Linked DNA regions of Chlorobaculum parvum NCIB 8327. The main gene of each other region encodes a partner of the protein of the gene in region 2 in a complex. Links are inferred from orthologs where the notes say so. Each region holds a gene or a part of one and is shown on either strand. Other genes may lie near its edges.

The links.
Region 1: rny (region 2) and CPAR_RS02755 share a complex: the UniProt entries of both Bacillus subtilis proteins name them as parts of the possible RNA degradosome complex. The link is inferred for Chlorobaculum parvum NCIB 8327 from one-to-one orthologs.

The regions. Positions count from the first base shown.
Region 1 is NC_011027.1:577,773-581,036, forward strand. Bases 322-3,264 are described here. They hold CPAR_RS02755 (polyribonucleotide nucleotidyltransferase), read right to left. Parts: upstream 2,921-3,264; coding sequence 722-2,920; downstream 322-721. Other genes in these bases: leuS (leucine--tRNA ligase), read right to left, coding at 322-609; panC (pantoate--beta-alanine ligase), read right to left, coding at 3,118-3,264. Outside these bases: more of leuS, read right to left, coding at 1-321. UniProt on the Bacillus subtilis protein: Involved in mRNA degradation. Catalyzes the phosphorolysis of single-stranded polyribonucleotides processively in the 3'- to 5'-direction. Necessary for competence development in Bacillus subtilis.
Region 2 is NC_011027.1:750,077-753,301, reverse strand. What follows is about bases 206-3,109. They hold rny (ribonuclease Y), read right to left. Parts: upstream 2,493-3,109; coding sequence 918-2,492; downstream 206-917. Other genes in these bases: CPAR_RS03585 (hypothetical protein), read right to left, coding at 3,068-3,109; CPAR_RS03590 (cell division protein ZapA), read right to left, coding at 2,799-3,062; hisB (imidazoleglycerol-phosphate dehydratase HisB), read left to right, coding at 259-843; CPAR_RS03605 (DUF2905 domain-containing protein), read left to right, coding at 206-231. In the rest of the region: more of CPAR_RS03605, read left to right, coding at 1-205; more of CPAR_RS03585, read right to left, coding at 3,110-3,225. UniProt on the Bacillus subtilis protein: Endoribonuclease that initiates mRNA decay. Initiates the decay of all SAM-dependent riboswitches, such as yitJ riboswitch. Involved in processing of the gapA operon mRNA, it cleaves between cggR and gapA.

The DNA.
Region 1 (3,264 bases), 170 kb from region 2 along the record:
CAAGTCCTCCAGCAGCCGCTCGGCGTAGGCGGTGATCTTCAGCACCCACTGGCGCAGCGGGCGGCGCACGACGGTATAGCCGTCGGCAATCTTCTCGTCAACCTCCTCGTTTGCCAGCACCACCTTCAGCTCCTCGCACCAGTTGACGTCCACCTCCGAGATGTAGGCCAGCCCTTTCTCGTAGAGCTTCAGGAAAATCCACTGCGTCCACTTGAAGTAGTTCGGATCGGTGGTGTTGACTTCGCGGCTCCAGTCGTAGGAGAAGCCCATGCTCTTGAGGGTCTCGCGGAAGCTGGCGACGTTCTTTTCGGTGGTCAGGCGCGGATGGGTTCCGGTCTTGATGGCGAACTGCTCGGCGGGCAGGCCGAAGGCGTCCCAACCCATCGGGTGCAGCACGTTGTGGCCTTGGCAGCGCTTGTAACGCGCCATGATGTCGGTGGCCGTGTAGCCTTCGAGGTGGCCGACGTGCAGGCCCGAACCGCTCGGGTAGGGGAACATGTCGAGCACGTAATATTTTGGCTTATCCTGGTCGGCGGAGGAGGCAAAGGTCTGCTCATCTGCCCAGCGGGCTTGCCACTTTTTCTCAAGTGCTGAAAAGTCGTATTTCATGAGTCTCTGATCTGTTCGAAAATGTTGCAGGGAAGATAATCCCGAGCCGGTAATGAAAAAAGGCAGTGCAGGGCTATTTCCCCGCACTGCCTTTGTTTCAGTTTCGCTGCGTTCAGTCTCGTGCCGGCTTTGCTTCGCCATTCGTTTCGGCTGGCTGGTCGGTGTCGAGCAGCGCCTTGATCGAAAGGGCGAACTTGGTCTTGCCGGTGCGCGGATCCTTGCGGATGTCGATCAGCTTGACCTTGACCCGTTCGCCGGGTTTGAGCACGTCGCTTACCTTGGCGATGCGCTCGCGCGCGATTTCGGAGATGTGCACCAGGCCGTCGGTCTTCGGCAGGAACTCGACGAAGGCGCCAAGCTCGTCGCGGATGTCGCGAACCTTGCCCATGTAGATCGTGCCGACCTCCGGTTTCGAGACGAGCGTCTTGATGGTTTCGACCGCCGCTTTGGTGCCTTCGGGGCTGGAGCAGGCGATGGTCACCGTGCCGTCGTCGTCGATGTTGATCTCTGCGCCGGTCTCTTCGGTGATGCTGCGGATGGTTTCGCCGCCCTTGCCGATCACCATGCCGATGGCGTCCACCGGAATCTGGATGCTGGTAAGGCGTGGCGCATATTTACCGATATCTTCGCGCGATTCGGGAATGGCTTCGGTCATGACGTCGAGAATGTGCAGACGGCCTTTGCGAGCCTGTTCGAGGGCGGTTTCGAGGATGTGGTAATCCAGGCCGTCGATTTTGATGTCCATCTGGCAGGCGGTGATGCCGTCACGGGTGCCGGAGACCTTGAAGTCCATGTCGCCGAGGTGATCCTCGTTGCCGAGAATGTCGGAGAGTACGGCGTAGCGGTCGCCCTCCTTGATGAGGCCCATCGCGATGCCGGAGACCGGCTTCTTGAGCGGAATGCCGCCGTCCATCGCGGCCAGCGTGCCGCCGCAGACCGAAGCCATCGACGACGATCCGTTCGATTCGAGAATGTCCGAGACGAGGCGTACGGTGTACGGGAACTCCTGCTCGGCGGGCATCACCATCTTGATGGCGCGTTCGGCGAGGTTGCCGTGGCCGATTTCACGCCGTCCGGTGCCGCCGACCCTGCCGGTTTCACCGACCGAGAAGGGCGGGAAGTTGTAGTGCAGCATAAAGCGCTTGTCTTTGTCGTCGGTGAGCGTATCGACCGACTGGGCGTCCTTCTTGGTGCCGAGGGTGAGCGTGACCAGCGCCTGCGTTTCGCCGCGGGTGAAGAGCGCCGAACCGTGAGCCCTCGGAATCAGGCCCAGCTCGATGCTGATCGGGCGAACCTGTTCGAGCGTACGGCCGTCGAGGCGCTTGCTGTCGTCGAGAATCATGTGGCGCATCACCTTCTTTTCGACGTCGTGGATGCACTCGTCGATCATGTGCTCGCTCTGGCAGAGTGCCTTTTCGGGATTGGCGGCAATCTCTTCGGCGGTGATGGAGCTGAAGTGTTCGAGCGTTTTGGCGATGGTCTCCTTGTAGATCGCCTTGGTCCTGTCGGAGCGCTCCTCTTTTGCCAGCGGCGTGTAGGCCAGCGCTTTCAGCTCGGCTGCGCAGTTGGCCTCGATGAAGGCGACCAGCTCGGCAGGAGCGACGGTGGGTGCAAACGCACGCTTCGGTTTGGCGACCTCGGCAGCAAGCTCCTTCTGGAAGGCGCAAAGTTTTTTGATTGCTTCGTGACCGAATTTGATGGCGTCGAGCATCTCGGCTTCGGAAATCTCCTTCATCTCGCCTTCGAGCATGCAGATGGTGTCCTCGGTACCGCCGATGCAGATGTCGAGGTCGCTGCGCTGCAGCTCTTCGGTGTCGGGATTGACGATGAACTGGCCGTTGATGCGACCGACGCGAACTTCCGACATCGGGTTTGCGAACGGAATGTCCGACACCATGATGGCTGCCGAAGCGGCGATGCCGCCCAGCACGTCAGCGTCGTTGATCGTGTCGGACGAAATGACCGAAATGATGATCTGGGTCTCCTGATAGTAGCCGTCAGGGAAGAGCGGGCGCAGGGCGCGGTCGATCAGGCGGGCGGAGAGAATCTCTTTTTCGGAAGGACGGCCTTCGCGTTTGAAGAAGCCGCCGGGGAACTTGCCGGCTGCGGAATATTTCTCGCGGTACTCGACCTGAAGCGGGAAGAAGTCCTGACTCGGCGGGGGAGGTGTTTTGCTTGAAACCACCGTGGCGAGCACCATGGTGTCGTTGAGCCTGACGACTGCCGAGCCGTCGGCCTGTTTGGCCATTTTACCGGTTTCGATCGTGATTACCTTACCCTGTCCAAGATCGATCTCTTTTTTGATAAACATGTAAATCTGTTGTGGTTAGTAGTGATGAACCTCTTCGGTGGACCTTCGGGACGATGCCATTTCGCTGGGGAAATCAGGGCTCTTGATGCCGGTCGCGGTCGAAGCCAATTCAAAAAATTACAAAGTCAAATAATATACTATAAATTTGTTGCCTTCCAGTATCGGCAGCGCTTTCATGCTGCTCCCGCTTTTGTGCATTACTGATAGTCAAACCGCCAGTTGTCGATCAGCCTGGTCGAACCGATGCGCACAGCCATGATGAGCCGGTAGGCTTTGCCCGGAACGGCTTTCGTGGCTCGCTCGAAGGTGGCGTCATCGACGAAGCAGAGGTAGTCGGGCTGGGT
Region 2 (3,225 bases):
ATGGGCAAAATGCTCTTTTTTGTCGGAGCTTCGATCGCAGCTCTCGGCTTACTGCTCATGCTGGCCCAGAAATCGGGCGGGAACGGTTGGTTCGGATGGTTCGGAAACCTCCCTCTCGACATTAACATTCAGAAGGAGAATTTCCGTTTCTACTTCCCCATCGGCAGCTCGATTGTACTCTCGATCATCCTGAGCCTGGTCTTCGGCCTCATCACCAAGTTCTTCAGATAATTTCTTTTCATTACAGATTCAGCATCCATGACGCAGCGCATCGCTTCACACTCCCGCAAAACCGCAGAAACCGATATTACGGCCACGGTCAACCTCGACGGCACCGGCACTTCGGCCATAGAAACCGGCGTGGTGTTTCTCGACCACATGCTCACCAGCTTCAGCCGTCACTCGGGCATCGACGTGCAGCTCAGGTGCAGCGGCGACCTCGACGTTGATGACCACCACACGGTGGAAGACGTGGCTCTGGTGCTCGGCAAAGCCATTGAGGAAGCGCTTGGAGACAAAAAAGGCATCGAACGATACGGTTGGGCGATCATTCCGATGGACGAGGCGCTGGCGCGCTGCTCGATCGATCTGGGTGGGCGAAGCTACTGCGTTTTCAAGGCGGAGTTCAGGCGACCGGTCATTCAGGGGCTCTCGACTGAAATGGTGGAACACTTCTTCATCTCGCTCTCCCGAACGATGAACGCCAACCTGCACCTGGCGATCCTTGAAGGTCAGAACACGCATCACCTGATCGAGGCGCTCTTCAAATCGCTCGCCTACGCGATGAAACAGGCAGTCAGAGTCAGCGGCACGAGGATTCCCTCGACCAAGGAGTCGCTATAAAATAGCGCCACGGCGACAAACGAAAAAAGGCGGGAGAACATCCCGCCTTTTGATTTTCAGCCAGTAGCAATCGTTTACTTCGCGAAGGCAACCGAGCGTTTTTCGCGAAGAATGGTCACCTTGATCTGGCCAGGATACTGTGCTTCGGACTCGATCTTGTTGGCGATGTCGTGCGCGAGCACATCGGCCTGCGAGTCGCTGACGTTGTCACCTTCGACAATCACCCGGATCTCGCGACCAGCCTGCAAAGCGTAGGTCTTGATGACGCCGGGGAAGCCTTTGGCGATCTCTTCAAGGCTTTCGAGGCGCTTGACGTTGCCTTCGGCGGTCACGGCTCCACGCGCACCAGGGCGGGAGAGCGAAATAACGTTGGCGGCATCGACCAGATCGGCGATGGGCGACTCTTTACCGACTTCACCATGATGAGCGCCAATCGCATTGAGCACCACCGGCGACTCGTTGAATTTCCTGAGGAACTCCATTCCTGCCAGCGCATGCGGCAGCTCGGTTTCGGGAAGCACAAGACCGATGTCGTGCAACAGGCCGGCACGCTTGGCCTGCTTGGCGTCGAGCTTCAGCTCGGCGGCCATGAGCCCCGCCAGCATAGCGACTTCGCGGCTGTGAAGGAGCAGATTCTGGCCATAAACCGTGTGGAATTTCATCTTGCCGATCAGGGCAACAAGTTCGGCCGGCATGTTGGGAATCTGCAGCGACGAGAGCACCTCTTCGCCGGAAGACATGATGACGTCGTCGATCTCTTTCTTGGCGTCCTGATAGGCCTTCTCGATCGCGACCGGATGGATGATGCCGTCGACGAGCAGCTTCTGCAGGGTCAGCTTGGCCATTTCGCGACGCAGCGGATCGAAGCAAGAAAGAATAACCACTTCCGGAGTATCGTCAACAATGATGTCAACGCCGGTTGCATTCTCAAAGGCCTTGATGTTACGCCCTTCGCGACCGATGATACGACCTTTGAGCTCGTCGCTCTGGATGTGCACCACCGAAAGAGCGTTCTCGGTAGCCTGCTCGAAAGAGATGCGCTGAATGGCCGTCAGCAGAATCTTTTCGGCAGCCCGGTCAGCTTTCTGCGTAGCCTCTTCGTGAATCTGGTGAATGGTTTCGGTCGCCTCTTCCCTGGCCTTCGAAACCATGTTGTCAATCAGCATCTGACGGGCCTCTTCGGCAGTCAGGTTCGAAATGCTTTCGAGGCGCTGGTTCTGTTCGAAGATGATCTTTTCAAGCTCCTCGGAGCGGCCCTGCACCGTTTCAGTCAGGTGTTTCAGCTCGGCTTTCTGCTCCTGAAGTTTCTTTTCAGTTTCACGCACATCCCGCTGCTGGTTGTTCAGCGACGACTCTTTCTGGCGAATCTGCTTCTGCATCTGAGCGAACTTGTTGTTCTTGATCGTCACCTCGCTATCGAACTCGCGCTTGCGCTTTTTCCACTCCTGGTTGACTTCGTTGACCTTCAGATCCTTGTATTCATTGGCCTCTTTCTGGGCCTCCTGAACAACCTGCACGGCACGCTCCTCAGCTTCGAGAACTTTAGTAGTACCGATACGCTCAAGAAAGAACCGGCCGATGTAGAAACCGACCGCAAAAAAGATCACGGATGCCGCAATAATGAGAAACAGATTTATTACGATCCCCATTAAAAAAACCTCCTTTTAACCGGCCAGAGAGGGCCGATCCTTCAAAATTGAACAAAAAAAACCCGCACCCTAAGAGATGTGTAAGATTCAAGAACCCGTAAATCACGGTGGGCGTCTCCTTCAGATTTTTTGCTTCCAATGTGTCGCTTCGAAAAGCGCCAATGCCTGTGGCTTGTCGCCTTTTAGCATCAAGGCCTGCAATCAAAAAGAAGAGTTTGGACTCCCTGTTCTAAAGTGTTAGTTCTTTTACTTACAAAACACCTCTTGTCGTGGTGCGGATATTTCGTCTACTTTCAATGTAACGCTTTAGTGCAAATTCTGCTCGATAAATTCATTCACCCGAGCCATTTTCTGCCTGAGCTGCGACAGCTCTTCTTCAAGTTCATTCTTTTTTTCAGCAAACTGAATCGCTGCCAGTACGGCCAGCTTTTTAGGCTCCAGATCGGGAGCTTTCGCAGCGAAGCGCCTCATGACGCCATCGACATCACCGGCAGCTTTGCCGGTCAGTTCACTGTTCTCTACCCTTAAAGGATAGTTGTCGCCGTAAACATTGACAGTTATCTTTTCCATGGACATCAAAATCCGGCTTTCTCGCCTCTCAGTTCTCTTTCGATCTTCTGCAGAACCAGAACCAGTTTCTGTTTGATCTGGAGCATTCCGGCGTAGGACAAGCCGTCACCAGCCCCGCCCTGCACCTCGGCCGACGGGCCTTCAGTTCCCGGCAGCTTGAATG